One region of the Xanthobacter sp. DMC12 genome, then DNA from elsewhere that is predicted to be linked to it. Evidence: riboswitches for the same ligand, from Rfam matches in the RefSeq annotation. Region 1 holds a riboswitch; each other region holds the start of a gene.

Region 1 (5,872 bases):
CCGCGCATGCCACAGGCCGCGCCGCCGGGCATCGGCGAAGCGGCGGGCGATGGCGCGGGCGGCATCGGGGTTCTGCGCGAGGAGGAAGGCGCGCACCGCCGGATCGCCCAGATAGGCCGCGTGGAGACGGTCGAGCAGTGCGGAGGGCACCTGCTCCGTGGTTTCGGCGAAGGCGACGAGGCGGTCCACCGTCTCCGCCAGTTCCGATGCGCCGCGCGGGCCGTGGCGCATCTGGCCGGCGATGAAGCGGGCCGAGACGCGGCCGTGGACAAGCCGCGCTAGCGCCTCCTTCAGCGGCCGGGCGCGGGGACGGTCGGGGTCGGTGGTGTCGAGCACCACGAGATGGGCGGATCGCCCCAGCGCCGCGCCAGCCGCCGCGAAGCCGCCCATGAAAGCGGCATCCTCGCTGCCATCGAGCAGATCGCGGGCCGCATCGTCGGCGCCATGCACCAGCGCATCCGCTTCGGCGAGCCGCGCGGCGAAGAGGCCGGGCGCCGGGCGCGCCATCCCGTCCGCGCCGCCATAAGCGTGGGAGGCGGCGGCGAGATAGGCGGCGCCCAGCTCCTCCCGCGTCTCGAACGCGCCGCGCTGCAATTGCGCTTCGATGCCCGCGCCATAGGCGCCGGGGGCCGAGCCGAACAGGCGGGAGAGGTCCTCGCCCTTGCGACGAGCCTCGGCGAGCGGGTTTTCGCTCCCCTCCTCGTCGCGCGCCGCCACCGCGCGCACGGCGGCATCGAGCAGCGCGATCTGGGCGGGGAAGATGTCGCGGAACAGGCCGGAGATGCGGAAGGTGACGTCGATGCGCGGGCGGCCGAGCACGGCGGGAGGCAGCACCTCCACCCCCGTCACACGGCCGGTGGCCGCCTCCCACATCGGCCGGCAGCCGAGGAAGGCGAGGCCCTGCGCGATCTCCTCGCCGCCCGTGCGCAGGCTGGCGCTGCCCCACAGGTCCAGCACCAGCGCACGGGGCCAGTCGCCCTGTTCCTGCAGGATGAGTCGCAGCGCCTCGTCCGCCGCCTTGCGGGCGAGGTCGCAGGCGGTGGGGGTGGGCAGCGTGCGCGGATCGGCGGTGAACAGATTGCGCCCGGTGGGCAGCACGTCCCGCCGCCCCCGCGCCGGAGCACCGGCTGGCCCGGCCGGCACGAAGCGACCGTCGAGGGCGGTGAGCAGCGCGCGGGTTTCGGCGTCCGCCGAGGCGGCGCGCAGCGGGTCGGACTCGTCGTCCGGCGCGGCGCCGAAGATGTGCAGGCCGTCCTTCACCGCGAGGTCCTTCAGGTCGCACAGCCAGGCATCGATGCGGCGCAGGGCCTCGTCGGGGTCGGTCGCGGCGGAGACCCCGGCGGTGGCGGCGAGGCCGGTTTCGCTAGCGGTCTCGACGATAAGGCCGGCGAGACGTTCGCGGCGGCGGCGGTCGAGCCCGTCCGCCTGCGCATATTCATCCACCAGCCGCTCCAGCCGCTGCTCGGCCTCGCTCAGGCCCGCGCTCGCGAGGGGCGGCGGCAGATGGCCGATGGTGACGGCGGCGAGCCGCCGCTTCGCCTGCGCCGCCTCGCCGGGATTGGAGACGATGAAGGGATAGACCACCGGCAGCGCCCCCATCACGGCCTGCGGGAAACAGGCCGGTGTGAGCGCCACCGCCTTGCCCGGCAGCCATTCCAGCGTCCCGTGGGCGCCGAGATGGACCACCGCATGGGCATCGAGCCCGTTTCGCAGCCACAGGCCGAAGGCGAGCAGCCCATGGCGCGGCGGCAGGCTGGCGTCGTGATAATCCGCCCGCCGGTCGAGGCTGGCGCCGCGATCGGGCGCAAAAGCCAGCGTGATGTTTCCGGACCGGGCGAGGCGGAAGCGGAAGGCGCCGTCGCTTAAATCCGCATCGTCCTCCGGTGCGCCCCAGGCGGCGGTGACGGCGGCCTGCGCGGCTTCTGGCAAAGCGGCGAAGAGGCGGCGGTAGGTGTCCAGCGTCAGCGCCGGCTCGGGGCGGAAGGAGGCGAGAAGCGCCTTTGCATCATCTGGCACGCGTCCGGTGCCGTAGCCGGCTGCCGCGAGCGTTCCGAGCATGCGCCGCGCGCTCTCGGGCACGTCGAGGCCCACCGCATAGCCGGAGCGGCCTTCCGCGCCGGGATAATCCGGCAGGATCAGCGCGAGCCGCCGCTCCGCGGGGGGCGTCGCGGCGAGGCGCACCAGTGCCGCCGCGCGGTCGGCCACATGGGCCACCGCCTCCGGCTCCGGCCGGTTGAGCGCGGCGGTGAAGGCGAGGTCGGCATCGGGCGGGGCGAAATCCTTGAAGGAGAGCGCGCCGGCCAGCACGCGCCCGTCCAGCTCCGGCAGCACCACATGCATGGCGAGGTCCGCCGCCGAGAAGCCGCGCGGGCTGCCCGCCCACGCCTCCCGCGCCGTGGTGGCGGGCGCTGCTTGAAGCACGGGTGGTCCGCCCTCCGGGAAGAGTTCAGCCGCATCCCCCGCCGCGAAGGCGGTGGTGGTGAGGAGGATGGCGGGATCGAGCGCCGCCGTCGCCGCTTGCACGGCGGCGCGGGCCTCCGGCGCCTTCAGGCTGGGGACGAAGAGGCAATGGGCCGCGATGCCCCGCGACTCCAGCGCTTCCGCCAGCGCATCCACGGCGGCGGTGTCGGCGGCGAGCCATTGCGAGCGGTAGAAAAGGATGAGCGCGTTCGACCGTCCCTGCCCCGCCGCGCGCACCTCCTCCAGCGTGGCGAGGCCGGCGCCGGGGCGGTGGAAGGCGGTGGAAGGCACGGGGCGGGGAGCGGGGATGGGACAGGGCGCGGGAAAGCCCGCCGCGTCGCCCATGGCGGCGAGCAGGGCCGTCATGTTGTCCGGCCCCCCGGCGCGGAAATAGCCGAGCCAGCGCGCGAGCGTCGCTTCCGGCAGCGTGGAGAGGGCGGCGAGGCGGGGATCGTCCTGATCCTCGCCCGGCAGCAGCGCAAGGGCGATGCCGCGGGCGCGGGCCGTGGCGGCGAGCTGCTCGGCGCCATAGCGCCACCAGTCCAGCCCGCCGAGCTGGCGCACCAGCACCACTTTCGCTTTGGCCGCGACCTTCTCCACCCACAGATCCACCGACATGGGGTGACGCAGATCCTTCAGCCGCGCGAGGCGCAGGCTGGGAGCCGCACCACCACGCGCGCGCCACGCGGCGGAGAGGGCAATGAGGTCGCTGTCGGTGAAGGAGAGGGCCACCATGTCGCCGGGCGGCTGGGCGAGGTCGACCGGCTCGGCCAACGCCTCCAGGCTCGTCGATGTGGTGGCGAGGATATGCATGGGCTAGCCGAGGATGGCCTGCTCCACCGCCACGCGGTCGAAGCCCTTGAGGCCGATGACCACCAGCGCCCCGTGCCGCGCCTCGTCCGCGCCCCACGCGCGATCGAAATGGTGCGACACGCGCGGGCCGACCCCCTGCACCAGCAGGCGCAGCGGCTTGCCCGCGACGGCGGCGAAGCCCTTCACGCGCAGCACGTCCGGCGTCTCGGCCGCCTTCACCACGCGGGCCGCCAGCGCGGCGGGATCGGCGATTTCGGGCAGAGCGAGGACGATGCTCTCGAACTCGTCGTGGTCGTGGTCTTCCTCGTCGTCATGATGGGTGCGGCGGGCGTCGATGACGTCTTCCGCGCCGACGCCGAGGCCGAGCAGCACCGCCGGGTCCACCTTGCCGCCGGCGGCGCGCACCAGCTTCACCGCGCGCGGCAAAGCGCCGGCCACCGCCTGCTCCGCCGTGGCGAAGCCGGCCGCATCGAGCAGATCGGACTTGGAGAGGACGACGAGATCGGCGCAGGCGATCTGGTCCTCGAACACCTCTTCCACCGGGTCGTCATGGTCGAGACTTTCGTCCCCGGCCCGCTGCGCATCGAGCGCGGCGAGATCGGGCGCGACACGGCCTTCCGCCAGCGCCGGGCCATCAACCACCGCGATCACGCCGTCCACCGTCACCCGGCCCTTGATGGCCGGCCACTGGAAGGCCTGCACGAGGGGCTTCGGGAGCGCGAGGCCGGAGGTCTCGATGAGGATGTGGTCCACCTTCGGCGCGCGGGCGAGGATCTGGTCCAGTGCCGGCACGAAATCATCCGCCACGGTGCAGCACAGGCAGCCGTTGGCGAGTTCCACGATGCTGGTCTCGTCGCAGCTCTCGATGCCGCAGCCCTTCAGGATCTCGCCGTCGATGCCCACGTCGCCGAACTCGTTGACGATGACCGCGAGGCGCTTGCCGCCGGCATTCTCCAGCACATGGCGGATCAGCGTCGTCTTCCCGGCGCCGAGGAAGCCGGTGACGATGGTGCAGGGCACGCGGGCGAGCGAGGTCATCGGGTCTCCTTGCGGGTGAGCGGGGGAATGCGCGCGACCATGCCGCGCTTGAGCACGTCCGGCCGGCCGCGCCAGGGCATCAGGCCGTCTTCCGAGCCGGCGAGAAGCGCGGCGCCGGCGATGAGGTCGGCGGCGCTGTCGGGGGCGAGGTCGCCGAACACATAGGTCCAGCCGTCGCGGCGGACCATGGCGGCAGAGAGCGCGCGCTTGCAATTGGCGAGGCAAGAAACGCCCTCAACTGCAACACCTTCGGGGACGGACGTGGCGCAGGCGGAGGCAAGAAGGCGCGCGCCGTCGCGCTCGGCGTCAGGTGGGGCCTCGCTGCCTGCGGCGCGGCAGGTGGTGCAGATGAGGAGGGTGACGGCGGGAGCGGTTTCGCGGGCGGCTTCTGGCGTAGCTTGGGCCGCGCAGCCGATGTCCGGGCTTTCGCCGCCCGGCTCGGGTGCTGTGCTGTCGGGAATCGCGCCGCGCTCCACCGAAACGTCCACGGGTGCGAGCGCCCGCGCGTACGGGCTCGAAGGGACGCAATACCGGAGCACCCCGCCCGGCGCGGACCTCGTCGAAGGCAGGTCTCCTGGCTCGCGGATCACCGCCCCTGCCGCCTTCCCGGATTGCTCCAGTGGCGTCTGGCAGGGGCTCACCGCCGACAGTTGCGGGGGCAGCCGCGGCATTGGAGGCTCTTCACCCCCGCACCGCATTCCCTTTTACGCCCGTGTGGGACCACGGGACCTTCGACGCCGCCACTAAAGGCAGGGTGGGCGGGATTGTCAAATGAGGGGCGCGGAACGCTCTCGTGCCCCGGACCAGCGACGGCGCAGCCGGAGCGCAGACCCCGGCCCCAACGCAAGGGCCCGCCGCCGGCGCTTCAATATCCGGCTTTCTCGGGGTTTGCCCGCTGCGCGGAACTCGTTGCGCTGGGTCCCGGCTCTCCTTCCACGCCGCTACGCGGCGTTGCAGTCGGCCGGGATACGAGGGAGGTGTCTGCGCGAGAACCGGCCGAACGTCCTCTCCCCTTGCGGGAGAGGGCGGGGGTGAGGGGTCAGCGGCGGCTTCGCGAGGGAAGACGACCGACTGGCAGGCGGCGATATTTACCCCTCACCCTAACCCTCTCCCGCAAGGGGAGAGGGGACGCGCTTGTGCTGGGGGAAACAACAGCCCCCTGCCCTACCCCTCGATACGGTCGAAATCGGCGATGCCGCGGGTGGCGGCGCGGATTTCGTCGAGCAGCTTCAGGCGGTTCTCGCGCAGCGCGGGATCGGCGTCGTTCACCGTCACGGCGTCGAAGAAGGCATCCACCGGCTGGCGCAGGTCCGACAGCGCGGTCATGGCAGCCTCGAAATCCTCGGCAGCGACGGCCTTGGAGACGCGGGCCTTCACATCGTCGATGGCGGCGGCGAGGTGCTCCTCGGCCGGCTCCTTGAGCAGCGCGGCGACGGTGGGGCCGGCGAAGGCGCGGCCGTCCTTCTTCTCCTCGATGCGCAGGATGTTCACGGCGCGGCGATAGCCGGCGAGGAGGTTCCTGCCGTCCTCGGTGGCGAGGAAGGCCGCTAGCGCCTCCACG
Region 2 (5,872 bases), on a different contig from region 1:
ATTAACATCGACGCAACGGATCGGACTCACGGAGCGGACGGTGGTTGGGCGGCAGCAACTGGCGAGGTTGGCGCGCGGCGCGTTTGGCGTCCTGCTGGCCTATGCCTTTTTGCTGCAGGTCATCGTCGGGGGGCTGGCGACGGAGCGCATGACCTTCGCCGCCATGGACGGCGCCGGCCCGAGTCTTTGCGCCTCCATCCAGAACAATTTCCACCCCCAGCCGGGGCATTCTGGCCCGGGGCAGACGGACGCGGATCATTCCACCTGCTGCCCGCTGTGCGCATTCTCCTTGCTGTCGCCCTTGCTGCCCATGTCTGTGGCGGCCGGCCAGCCCGTAGCCGCACCGCTTCCCGCCGCGCGTTCCGGCATGGAGAGCCCGCCCGCACCGGGCCTCCAGCGTTATGAGCCACGCACGTCGCAAGGGCCTCCGCTGAACGCCTGACCGCCGGTTTCACCGTGTTCATCGCGTCTCTGGACCGGCTCCACGCTGGCGGCGACCGCGGTCCATGGTGAATCTCGAGCGCATCGAGGGCCCCGGCGCCATTCGTCGCTGTGGGAGCGCTCGACTGGGCGGCGGAGTGAGCCTCGTGTTCAAGCCGCCCACCGACAAGGCGTCCGCCGCTTTCGTCGTCGCCCCTCTCTTTGAAGGCATGTTCACCACAATCCTGTGGATGCGGCCGCAACCGGCCGCGCGGCCTTCTCCCGTGCGCAGACGCAATAGGGCCCGCGCACGCTCCGCCGAGGCTGCCCCCTGGGGGAGGTCTCAGTTTGAATCGAGCTTTGCTGTTACATCCACGCCTTTCCGGCTCAGCGCGGGAATGGCGCAACACCTGAGGAGTAGGCCATGTCCATCTTCCATCTCACCCGCCGCGCCGTGATCGCGGCAGCAGTCGCGACCGTTGCGCTCGCGGGCGGCGCGGCCATGGCGCACGACTACAAGGCGGGCACGCTGCAGATCGACCATCCCTGGTCGCGGGCCACGCCGGGTGGCGCGAGCGTCGCCGCCGGCTATCTGGTGGTGAAGAACACCGGCACCGCGCCCGACCGCCTGATCTCCGCCAGCGTGCCGTTCGCCGGCCGGGTCGAGATCCACGAGATGGGCATGAAGGACGGCGTGATGATCATGCGTCCGGTTCCGGGCGGTCTCACCATCCCGGCCGGTGGCAGCGTCGAGCTGAAGCCCGGCGGGTACCACATCATGTTCCTGGACCTGAAGAGCCCGCTGAAGGAAGGCACCTCCGTGGACGGCACGCTGACCTTCGAGAAGGCCGGCACCGTGCCCGTGCAATTCCAGGTCGAGGGCCTCGGCGCCTCCGGCAGCGCCCATCCCGGACACTGAGGACGGAATCGCGCTCGCACTACGCGCCGGGCCAAACGGTCCCGGCGCGTCGTGCCTGCGGGATTGCTTGACAGCGCGGAGGTGTTGGGTGCCTGCTGCGCATGCGAACGGTGCTCCGGTTGCCACGGCATCCGGAGTGAAACGGGAATGGGGTAGTGCCTGAACCTGCGGAGCCCATCCGCAAGGTCCGGCCCGAAGCCCCAACCGCCCCCGCGACTGTGAGCGGCGAGCGATCTTCCAGCATGCCACTGGCCACAGCCCTTTGGGCCGGCCGGGAAGGCGGGGGTGAGCGTAGACCCGCAAGTCAGGAGACCGGCCGGTCGCATGATGACACCCCTCGGGCCGTCGGGTGAGACGGCAACGGAGACCTGCATGCATATCGAACCCGGACTCGTCGACGGGGCCAAGATCGGCCTCAGCTATGTCACGGCGGCCGCCGCTGGCGGCTATGCCCTGAAGCTTGCCTATGAGGCGGCGCGCGAGCGCGGCGTCCTCTCGCTGGCGGGCCGTACCCTCGCCACCACCGCTTTGGTGTTCAGCTTCTTCGAGGTGCTGCCGCACTATCCTGTGGGCGTCTCGGAAGTCCACCTCATCCTCGGCTCGACCCTGTTCCTGATTTTTGGCGCGGCCCCGGCCGCCCTCGGGCTCGCCTTCGGCCTGCTTATCCAGGGCCTGTTCTTCGCGCCGTTCGACCTGCCCCAGTACGGGATGAACGTGACCACCCTGCTGGTGCCGCTGTTCGGCGTCGCCGCCGTCGCGCGCCGCATCGTGGCGCCCGGCACGCCCTACGTGGAGCTGAAGTACGGTCAGGCGTTGGCCCTCTCCACCGCCTATCAGGCCGGCATCGTCGGCTGGGTGGCGTTCTGGGCGGTTTACGGCCAGGGCTTCGCGGCGGAGAACCTCACTTCGGTGGCGAGCTTCGGCGGCGCCTACATGCTCGTCATCATCGTCGAGCCGCTGGTGGACCTTGCGGTTCTCGCCGCCGCGAAGGCGCTGCATGGTGCAGTCAAGGGCGGCAGCCCGCTGTTGGAGCGCCGCCTCTACGACGCGGCCTGATCGCACGCCCAACTCTCGGACAAGCGAACGCCGGCGGTGCTCCCGCCGGCGTTCTGCGTTTCAGGGGGCCTCGACGGGCGGAGGCAGGGCGGGAGAGGGCAGGGCGGCCGGGGCTTCCGGGTCCGGTACCAGATGGCGGAGCGGGTCGAAGCCGCCCACATGGTTGGCCCAGGCAAGACCGACGGCGAGGCCCTTGGCGCGGGGCAGCACGTGGAAGGCGGCTGCCACGGCGACGAGTTCGCTCGCCGCCAGCTCGACCGCCAGCGGCAGGTCGCTGAGCAGTTCCAGGATGCCGCCCACCAGCGATCCGGCCAGCAGAGCGAGGGGGATTGCGAACACCGGCACGGCATTGGTGACGCGGGCATGGCCCAGCGCCTCGTTGCAATGGGAGCACGTCTGGGAGACCTGCATCCAGCGGGCGAACAGGGCACCCTCGCCGCAGGCCGGGCACCGGCCCGACCAGCCGCGCCGCGCCGCCGCCTCGATGGGGCGGGGCGGGTTGAAGCCGTTGGTGTGATAGAGCCGCCGCGGCGCGCGACGGGCCGGATCGAACGCGGTGCGGGTGGCGGCGCCGAATTCGGTGGACATGGTGGCGCGGGCGCGCGCAAGCGCCTCCGATGGCGCGTGAGATTGCGTGTCTGACATGGACGAAAACCCGAAAGGCCGCGTCTGCGGCAGGGACCGGAGGCGCCGGGATGGCTCCCGCGCCGGTTCAGCTCTGGGTCACGTCCCTGGGGGCCCGCGGGCCTGCGCGCCACGGGCCTCCTCGCCCGTCCGGCGATCGCTGCGCAGGGAGAGATGGGCAATAAGCCGCGCATCGGGCGCCGCCAGCGCGGGTTGCGGCTGGGCGGCAAGGCCGGACGCCGATGTGAGCACGCAGGCGTCGCAGGGATGCGCCTTGAGAACCGTTCCCGCGTCTCCACCATTGAGACAGAGGTCCGGCAGCGTCCCGTCCGGCAGCGCATAGGCCGCAAGATCGACCGGCGCTTCGGAGGAGTGCAGGGCGACCGGCTGATGGGCAAACCCGAGCGTCAGCTGCGCCAGCACGAACAGTGCGGCAGCGGCCACCCGCAAGCCTTTGAATCCCAACCCGATGCCCATGTTCCGCTTGTGTGCAACGCGGCAGAAGGGGTCAAGCGCGTGAATCTACGCAGCGTCTCCCTGCCGCAGGCCGGCTCTGGACCTCCCCGAAGCAGGCGTTATGGTCGCCCGCAACCCGCCAGCGGAAAGCAGCCCCGAGGAACCGCCATGACCAAGACCGTGACCCTTCCCAATGGCGAGACGGTGCCCGCCCTCGGCCAGGGCACCTGGTACATGGGTGAGCGCTCGACGGCGCGTGCAACGGAGGCGAAGGCCCTGAGGCGGGGCATCGACCTCGGCCTGACCCTGATCGACACGGCGGAAATGTATGCCGATGGCGGCGCCGAGGAGGTGGTGGGGGAGGCGATCGCCGGGCGCCGGGACGAGGTGTTCCTCGTCAGCAAGGTCTATCCGCACAATGCCAGCCGGGCGGGCGTCACCGCCGCCTGTGAGCGCAGCCTGAAGCGGATGAAGACCGATGTGATCGACCTCTATCTGCTCCACTGGCGCGGCAACCATCCCCTGTCCGAGACCGTCGCCGGATTCGAGGCGCTGCAGAAGGCGGGCAAGATTCGCCTCTGGGGCGTGAGCAACCTCGACACGGACGACATGGAGGAACTGCTCGCGATCAGGGGCGGGACCGCCTGCGCGGCCAACCAGGTGCTCTACAACCCGAGCCGCCGCGGGCCGGAATTCGACCTGTTCCCGGAGCTTCGCGCCGCGCACATTCCGGTCATGGCCTACAGCCCCATCGAGCAGGCCCGCCTGCCCCGTGGTGGAGCGCTGGGCAGCGTGGCCAAGAAGCACGGGGTGGACCCCTTCCAGGTGGCGCTGGCTTGGGTGATGCGCAGCGGCGACGTGATCGCCATCCCGAAGGCGAGCCACATCGAGCATGTGGAGATGAACGCCGCCGCGCGCGATCTGGTGCTGGACGCCGAAGACCTCGCCGCCATCGACAAGGCCTTTCCCCCGCCGCGCCGGAAGATCGGGCTGGAGATGCTCTAGGTCGCCTCTGCCGCGGGATCATAGGGCGTGGCGATCACCACCACGTCGGCGTCGGGAATGGCGGCGGTCAGCGTCTGTCGCAGAGCTTCCGTCACCGAGCTGACATCGGCGATGGTGCGCCCCGGCGCGAAGCCCACCGTGATCTCCACATGGGCCACATTGCCGGACTTGCGCGTCCGCACGCTGATGAGCTGCTCGTAGCGATCGAAATAGGCGGCGAGTGCGGAATTCACCTTCATCTGCAACGGCTCGGCCAGCGCCCGGTCGAGCAGGTCGGGCAGGGCTTCCGAGATCATGCCGCCGCCGATCACCACCATGAAGGCCGCGCCGATGAGCCCGCCGATATCGTCAGCCGCCAGCCCCAGCTCGGAGTGCGGAAACAGGACGTCGAGGGCGACACACACCACCACGGTCACCGAGGCGACGGCCTTGGCGATGCGGGCGCGGAACTGGCTGAGGACGATGATGGACGTGCCCGCGCGCGTTGCCCGCCACAGCGGAACCAGCGGCGCCAGATTGGTGAACAGGTTGTAGATGACGAGGCCAAGGGCGGCCGCCACCCAGAAGGGCGGCAGGGGCTCGGATTCGGTCGAATCCATCACCTTGATGAGGATGAACACGGCCGCCAGCAACAGCAGCACGCCAATGGCGGCCGAAAACATGCGCTCCAGCTTGCCGATGCCGAAATCGTAGAAATACAGGCGGCCGCGATGGGCGGCGCGCAGCGTCACCAGCGCGAGGCCTTCCACCAGCAGCAGTAGGCCGCCGCGCATCAACTCCGCCAGCATGGCCACCGAGCCGATGCGCCAGACCGTGACGAGGTAAGGCACGAAAACGCTGAAATCGAGAAGGATCGCGAACAGGATCGCGCGTTCCTTCTGGAGATCGGTCGCTGTGGGCACGCGCATGGGGCTTCGCAGATCAGACCGGGGGGCGCCCGAAAACCTAACCGAGGCCGGCAGCCAGCGGAAACACAATCATTTTCCGCCGCGCATGACCAATTTGTCGCCGCGGAACTCGAAGCCTTCGAGCCGCGACAGGAAGCTCATGCCGAGGAGGCTGGTGCGCAGCGCGCCAGCCGGCGACACCAGAGCCGGCACGTGGCGCTCGACAATGCTGCCGATGGTTATGGTGTCGAGCACCACGGCGGCGGCGCGTGTCCGTCCGGCGGCGGTATCCACGGGCACGTCATACTTCAGGAAGTCCACCGGCAGCCCCACCGCCTGCGCCGCCTCGTGGGTCAGCACGACGGACGAGGCGCCGGTGTCGACCAGCATGCTCACCCCGGAGCCGTTGATGCCCGCGCGCACGGCGAAGTCGCCGCCGGAGCCGCGCGTCACCTCGACACTGCTGGTGCCCGTCTGCGCTAGGTTCACCGCATAGCCAGGCGCG
Region 3 (5,872 bases), on a different contig from region 1:
CGCGGTGGTGATGATCAGCGTGCTCATCATGGCCCACGGGGTGGGCTGAAGCCCGGCTCTAATCCCGCCGCGCCCACGGCAGCACCACCGTCTCGCCCGCATGGGTGAGGCGCACGGTATCCACGCCGAAGGCGTCCGCCAGATGGGCGTCATCGAGCACGTCTCCGGGCGCGCCCTCGGCGAGGAGCCGGCCGTCCTTCATCAGCGCGAGGCGATCGCAGAAGCGGCCGGCCAGCGTCAGATCGTGCAGCACCGCCACCACCACGGCGCCGCGTCGGGCGGTGTCGCGCAGCAGCGTCATCACCTCCAGCTGGTGCAGCGGATCGAGCGCGGCCGAGGGCTCGTCGGCGAGGAGGATGGGCGCCTCCACCGCCAGCGCGCGGGCGAGCAGCACCCGCGCGCGCTCGCCGCCGGAGAGGGTATCGGCCGAGCGTTTGGCGAGCCCCTCCACCCCGGCCGCCGCCATGGCGCGCCGCGCGGCAGTATCCACCGCCGCTGCGCCGTGGGGCAGGCGCCCCAGAGCGACGACTTCCTCCACTGGCAATGGCCAATGGATGCGCCCGTCCTGAGGCAGGTAGGCGATGGTCCGGCCGAGCCCGCGCCGGCCGATTTCCGCGGCGCTGCGGCCGTCATAGAGCACATGGCCGAAGGCCGGCGCCTCAAGGCCGGCGAGCACGCGCATCAGGCTGGTCTTGCCGGCGCCGTTGGGGCCGAGGAGACCGAGGAAGGTGCCGCCCTCGACCTCCAGATCGAGAGCACGCACCAGCGTCGCGGCGCCCCGCGTGACAGTGACGGAACGGGCGGCGAGCCTCATGCCTCCCTCCCCCGTAGACGCGCGAGGAGGAACAGAAAGAAGGGCGCGCCGATGAGCGCCGTCACCACGCCGAGCTGAAGCTCCGGCCGGGTGGGGATGACCCGCACCACGATATCCGCGCCGAGGGTGAGCGCCGCGCCGGCCAGCCCGCTCGCGGCCAGAAGCCGGCCCGGCCGGTGGCGCACCAGCGGGCGCACCAGATGGGGCACCACGAGGCCGACGAAGCCGATGGCCCCCGCCACCGCCACGCTCGCCCCCACCGCCGCCGCGGTGCCGCCGATGACGAGGAGGCGCACCCGGCGCAGCGGGAAGCCGAGGCTCTCGGCTGCGTCCTCTCCCAATGTGAGGGCATCGAGCGCCGGTCCGGTGCGGAGCACCAGTACCCAGCCCACTGCCATGAAGGGCAACGCCAGCGCCACATGCACGAGGCTGCGGTCGGCCAGCGAGCCCATGAGCCAGAACACCAGCTCCAGCGCCGCATAGGGACTGGGCGCAAGATTCAGCGCCAGCGCGGTGAGCGCACCGGCGAGGCTCGACAAGGCGACGCCGGCGAGGATCAGCATCACCGTCCCCGCCCCCCGTGCTGCGAGGGCGAGGAGCACGGCGGTGGCCGCCGCCGCGCCCATCAAGCCGCCCAGCGGCAAAGCGAGCGCGAAGGAGGTCGAGAAGCCGAAATAGAAGGCAATCACCGCCCCCAGCGCCGCCGCCCCGGAGACGCCGACCACGCCGGGGTCGGCCAAAGGATTGCGCATCAGCCCCTGCAAGGCCGCCCCGGTCAGGCCGAGGCTGAAGCCCACCGCCGCACCGAGAATGGCGCGCGGCAGGCGCAGCTCGGACAGCACCAGCGCCGCGACGCTCGGCCGGCCGGCGAGGAGATCAGCAAAGGCACCGCGAAGGTCGAGCGGGGCATAGCCCACCGCCACCGAGGCGCAGAACAGCACCGCGACCAGAGGGCCGAGCCCAAGGACGACGCGCGAGGGCATCAGCGCGCCCCCTCGGCGGCGGCGTGATGCTTGGCGGGGTACCGCGCTGCTTGAGGCCCGGAGAGGCGCGCCCGCGCCGCCGCCAGCAGCGCCGCCGCCTCGGCGAGGTCCGGCCCGGCGCAGGTCCACAGCCGGAGCGGCAAGGCCAGCGTGCGGCCCCTGAAAGGCGCGAGCGCGGGGTGATGCAGCAACGCGTCCGCCAACGAGGGCGGCGCCGCCTCATCGGCATTCACCACCACGAGGTCGGGCTGGGCGCGCACGATCTCCTCCAGCGCCAATTGCCCCATCTTGTCGGTCGGCAGGCGGGCAGCGAGATTGGTGAGGCCGGCCTTCTCCATCAGTTCGTCGGCCAGCGAGCCGCGGCCCGTGGTGAAGCCGTTGGGGCGCAGCACCACGGCGGTCGGGCGCGGCCCCGCAACCGGCGGCACGCGCGCGAAGGCGGCCTGCATCTGCCCCACCATAGCCTCGCCCCGCTCCGGCACGCCGAGGCGCGCCGCCACCATGCGGATCTGGGCGTAGGCCTCTTCCAGCGTTTCGGGATCGGTCAGTTCCACCACCTCGAAGCCGAGGCGGCGCAGCATGGCGGTGGCGTTGCGGGCGGTGTAGGCGCCGGCCAGCACGAGATCCGGCTTCAGCGGCACCACCTCCTCCGCCAGCCCGCGATTGACGGGCACGCCGCGCGCGAGGTCCGCCACATTGGACGAGAGCGGGTCGCGGGCCAGATGGGTGACGGAGAGCACCTGCTCCGGATCGGCGAGGCGCAGGGCCAATTCGTCCGTGCACAGGTTCAAGGAGACGACGCGGGGCCGGGCGTGCGTCTCTTCCGCCCGCGCCGGGGCGCAGGCCAGAAGAGCCGCGAGCATCAGTCCGGCCGCCGCGCCTTTCACCGAACCCTCACCATGCGCGCCTCACCACGTGAGCTTCACCCCGCCATAGGCGCCGAAGCCGGGGGCGAGGAAGCCGTTGGGGTTTTCGTAGGTCTGGTTGAACAGATTGTCGATGCGCCCGAACACGGTGGTGGCGGCATTGAGCCGATAGTTCGCCGCCAGATTCACCACCGTGTAGCCGGGCTGGTCGATGTAGTTCGAGGTGAGGCGGACGATGTCCCACCAGGAGGACGCATAGACGAGGCTCGCCGCCAGATCGAGTTCGTCGGTCGGCCGCCAGCCCAGCGTCAGGCTCACCTTGTTGTTGGGCCGGCGCAGGGGATAGCAGGAGGTGACGTCGATGGGCGCGCAGGCGGCGCCGAAGGGCTGGCCGGGCGGCACATAGCCCACGACGTTGGTGTAGGTGTAGTCCACCCGCGCATCGATGCGGTCCGTCACCTTCACCGCCACGAACGCCTCCACGCCCTGCGACACGGCGCTGGAGATGTTGACGTTCTGGTACGTCACCGGATCGTAGCTGATGAGGTTGGTGATGTTGTTGTGGAAGTACGTCACCCCGAACAGCACGCGCTCGCCGAACGCCTTCTGCTCGAAGCCTGCATCCCAGCCCTCGCTCTCCTCCGGCTGGAGGCTCGCATTGCCGTAATAGGGTGCGTAGAGCTGGTAGAGGGTCGGCGCCTTGAAGCCGGTGCCGTAGCTCGCCTTCAGCTTGGTGCCCGTCTCGTCGAACAGCAGCGCCGGGGCGAGACGGAAGGTGGTGTGGTCGCCGAAGCTGTCGTCGGCGTCGTAGCGGATATTGGCGGCGAAGAAGAGCCGGTTCCAGAGGTTGCCCTGATACTCGGCATAGACGCCCGTGTCGCCGGTGGAGGCATCCACGTTCGTATAGGCGGTGGAGGAGGTCATGGCTTCATTCCGCCGCTCGGCGCCCACCAGCAGGTTCTGGCCCGGCGCCACCAGATAGTTGGAGCGGACATAATAGACCTGCCGGTCGCCGTCATAGGTGCCGTTCACGTCCGGATTCGGCCCGACGGTCGGGCTCGACGAGGTCATCTCGCTGGCGCCGAAGGTGGTGACGAGCGCGCCGTCCAGCGCGGTCCACACGCCCTCCCCCTTGGTGAAGAACATGCCCGTATAGGCCGTGGAGCGCAGCGCCGCCGGAAGGCCTTCATAGGTGGGCGGGGGATAAGTATCCGGCGTGAAGGCGAGGCTGGTGTCGATGTAGCGCGCGACGAAGTTCACCGCGAGCGTCTCGGTGGCCTGCCAGTCGAGCCGGGTGGAATAGGTCCAGTTGTCGTAGGCGTTGGGATTGCGCGGCCAGATCGGCGGGCCGACGGTCTGCGGCGTCACCGGAATGTCGGTGGAGGAGAAGTGCGTGACGTTGAACGAATAGGCGAGCTTTTCGGTGGAGCCGGTGAGGCTCGCATACTGGTTGAAGGTGCCGAGCGCGCCGCCCTCCACATAGGCCGACACTTTCGGCGGCCCCTCTCCCTTCTTGGTGGTGATGGAGATGACGCCGCCGATGGCATCCGAGCCATAAAGGCCGGACTGCGGGCCGCGCAGCACCTCCACCCGTTCGAGATCTGAGGCGAGCAGCTTGCCGAAATCGAAGGCGCCGTTGGTGGCGGCCGGATTGCCGGCGTCGATGCCGTCGATCAGCACCTTCACATGATTGGAATTGGTGCCCCGGATGAACACCGAGGTGGTGCCGCCCGGGCCGCCCGTCTGCACCACGTTGAGGCCGGGCAGGGATTGCAGCACGTCCGGCAGCGTGCGCTGCTGGTTGCGGGCGATGTCCTGCTCCGTGACGATGCTGACGGAACTCGCCACCTCGGTCTCGGGTGTGGGGATGCCGGTGGCGCTGACGACGATGGTGGGCAGATCGCCCGCATTCTGGTCGTCCGCCGTCTGGGCGAGGGCGGGCGGCACGCAGGCAAGCGGAACACAGGCAAGCGTGAGCAGGGCCGCAGCCCGCAGGGCGCGGCGGGATCGGGAGTGAACGGCGGACGGCATGAGGAAACTCGACGGCACGGGTGGTCCGTCACCGCGAACGAGGCATCCCGGCCGCGGCAGGCCGGAAAAACCGCCATCAGGAGAACCCCGCCCGACGTGCTCGCGCATGACCACGGCTGACGGCAGGTCTCCTGGCTCGCGGGTCATCGCCCTTGCTGCCGCCTTCCCAGGTCGTGCGACCCAGTGGCTGATGGCAGAGGACTCGCCACTTACAGTTGCGGGGGCAGCCACGGCATTTCCGGCAAGGCCGGAGCACCGCGTTCCCTTTTGATCCCTTGCGGGAACCGTCGGTCCGACCATAGGCGGCGGCCGGACCCCGCGTCAACGAATCCTTCGCAAGTGCGAAAGCCTGAGAGCAACTGCGGGAAGACCGCGCCGGACGGCGTATCGCCCGATCACATCTTGCTCATTGCTTCAAAAATGCGTGGTCCGAAATCACACGACATCCGTATCGGGAGGGTGTGGTTGCCTTCAAAAACGGCAGCAGCAAAGGCCGCACCCAACATTCCGCTAGGTTATGGTGGCGCGCCCCGCTCAATTCGCTTAAACGATTGAGAGCCGCCCCGCCAACGAGCGGGTGGGTACTACCAAAGTATAATAACCGAATAATCGGGAACACAGGGAGTAGAAGATGCGACTGAGGAGCATGGTCGCGGCTTTGGCCGCAGGCGTTGCCGTTTTCGGGCTTGCCGTTTCCGGCGCAGCTTACGCTGCCGACCCCATCAAGATCGGCCTCACCGGCCCCTTCACCGGCGGCTCGTCCTCCATGGGCGTCAGCATGCGCGATGGCGTGAAGCTCGCCGTGGAAGAGGTCAACAAGGCCGGCGGCGTGCTGGGCCGTCCCCTCCAGCTCGTCGAGCGTGACGACGAGGCGAAGAACGAGGTGGGCGTGCAGATCGCCCAGGAGCTCATCAACAAGGAGGGCGTGGTCGCCACCCTCGGCTACATCAACACCGGCGTCGCCCTCGCCTCCCAGCGCTTCTATCAGGAAGCCGAGATTCCGGTCATCAACAACGTGGCCACCGGCACCCTGATCTCCAAGCAGTTCGTGCCGCCGGACAACAAGAACAACTACATCTTCCGCACCTCCGCCAATGACGCCATCCAGAGCGCCATGATCGCCGACGAGGCGGTGAAGCGGCAGGGCTTCAAGAAGCCGGCCATCCTCGCCGATAGCA

The links. A riboswitch is a leader RNA that binds a small molecule or an ion and turns the genes downstream of it on or off. The one in region 1 is predicted to bind cobalamin.
Region 2: it holds a riboswitch for cobalamin, as region 1 does, so the genes downstream of both, ACT535_RS02225 (energy-coupling factor ABC transporter permease) here and ACT535_RS13805 (DUF1636 family protein) in region 1, are expected to answer to the same signal.
Region 3: it holds a riboswitch for cobalamin, as region 1 does, so the genes downstream of both, ACT535_RS06030 (TonB-dependent receptor plug domain-containing protein) here and ACT535_RS13805 (DUF1636 family protein) in region 1, are expected to answer to the same signal.

The regions. Positions count from the first base shown of each region.
Region 1 covers NZ_JBQUYZ010000003.1:140,069-145,940, forward strand. Annotated here, with positions in the region: gene cobN (cobaltochelatase subunit CobN) at 1-3,273, opposite strand, end outside; gene cobW (cobalamin biosynthesis protein CobW) at 3,277-4,311, opposite strand; gene ACT535_RS13805 (DUF1636 family protein) at 4,308-4,799, opposite strand; cobalamin riboswitch at 4,859-5,059, opposite strand; gene glyS (glycine--tRNA ligase subunit beta) at 5,476-5,872, opposite strand, start outside.
Region 2 covers NZ_JBQUYZ010000001.1:516,784-522,655, forward strand. Annotated here, with positions in the region: gene ACT535_RS02215 (hypothetical protein) at 1-442, shown strand, start outside; gene ACT535_RS02220 (copper chaperone PCu(A)C) at 845-1,339, shown strand; cobalamin riboswitch at 1,431-1,674, shown strand; gene ACT535_RS02225 (energy-coupling factor ABC transporter permease) at 1,712-2,395, shown strand; gene ACT535_RS02230 (DUF983 domain-containing protein) at 2,456-3,040, opposite strand; gene ACT535_RS02235 (hypothetical protein) at 3,119-3,496, opposite strand; gene ACT535_RS02240 (aldo/keto reductase) at 3,644-4,480, shown strand; gene ACT535_RS02245 (cation diffusion facilitator family transporter) at 4,477-5,388, opposite strand; gene ACT535_RS02250 (TIGR02281 family clan AA aspartic protease) at 5,458-5,872, opposite strand, start outside.
Region 3 covers NZ_JBQUYZ010000001.1:1,295,688-1,301,559, forward strand. Annotated here, with positions in the region: gene ACT535_RS06010 (YjbE family putative metal transport protein) at 1-49, shown strand, start outside; gene ACT535_RS06015 (ABC transporter ATP-binding protein) at 59-814, opposite strand; gene ACT535_RS06020 (FecCD family ABC transporter permease) at 811-1,797, opposite strand; gene ACT535_RS06025 (ABC transporter substrate-binding protein) at 1,797-2,660, opposite strand; gene ACT535_RS06030 (TonB-dependent receptor plug domain-containing protein) at 2,706-4,694, opposite strand; cobalamin riboswitch at 4,799-4,998, opposite strand; gene ACT535_RS06035 (ABC transporter substrate-binding protein) at 5,326-5,872, shown strand, end outside.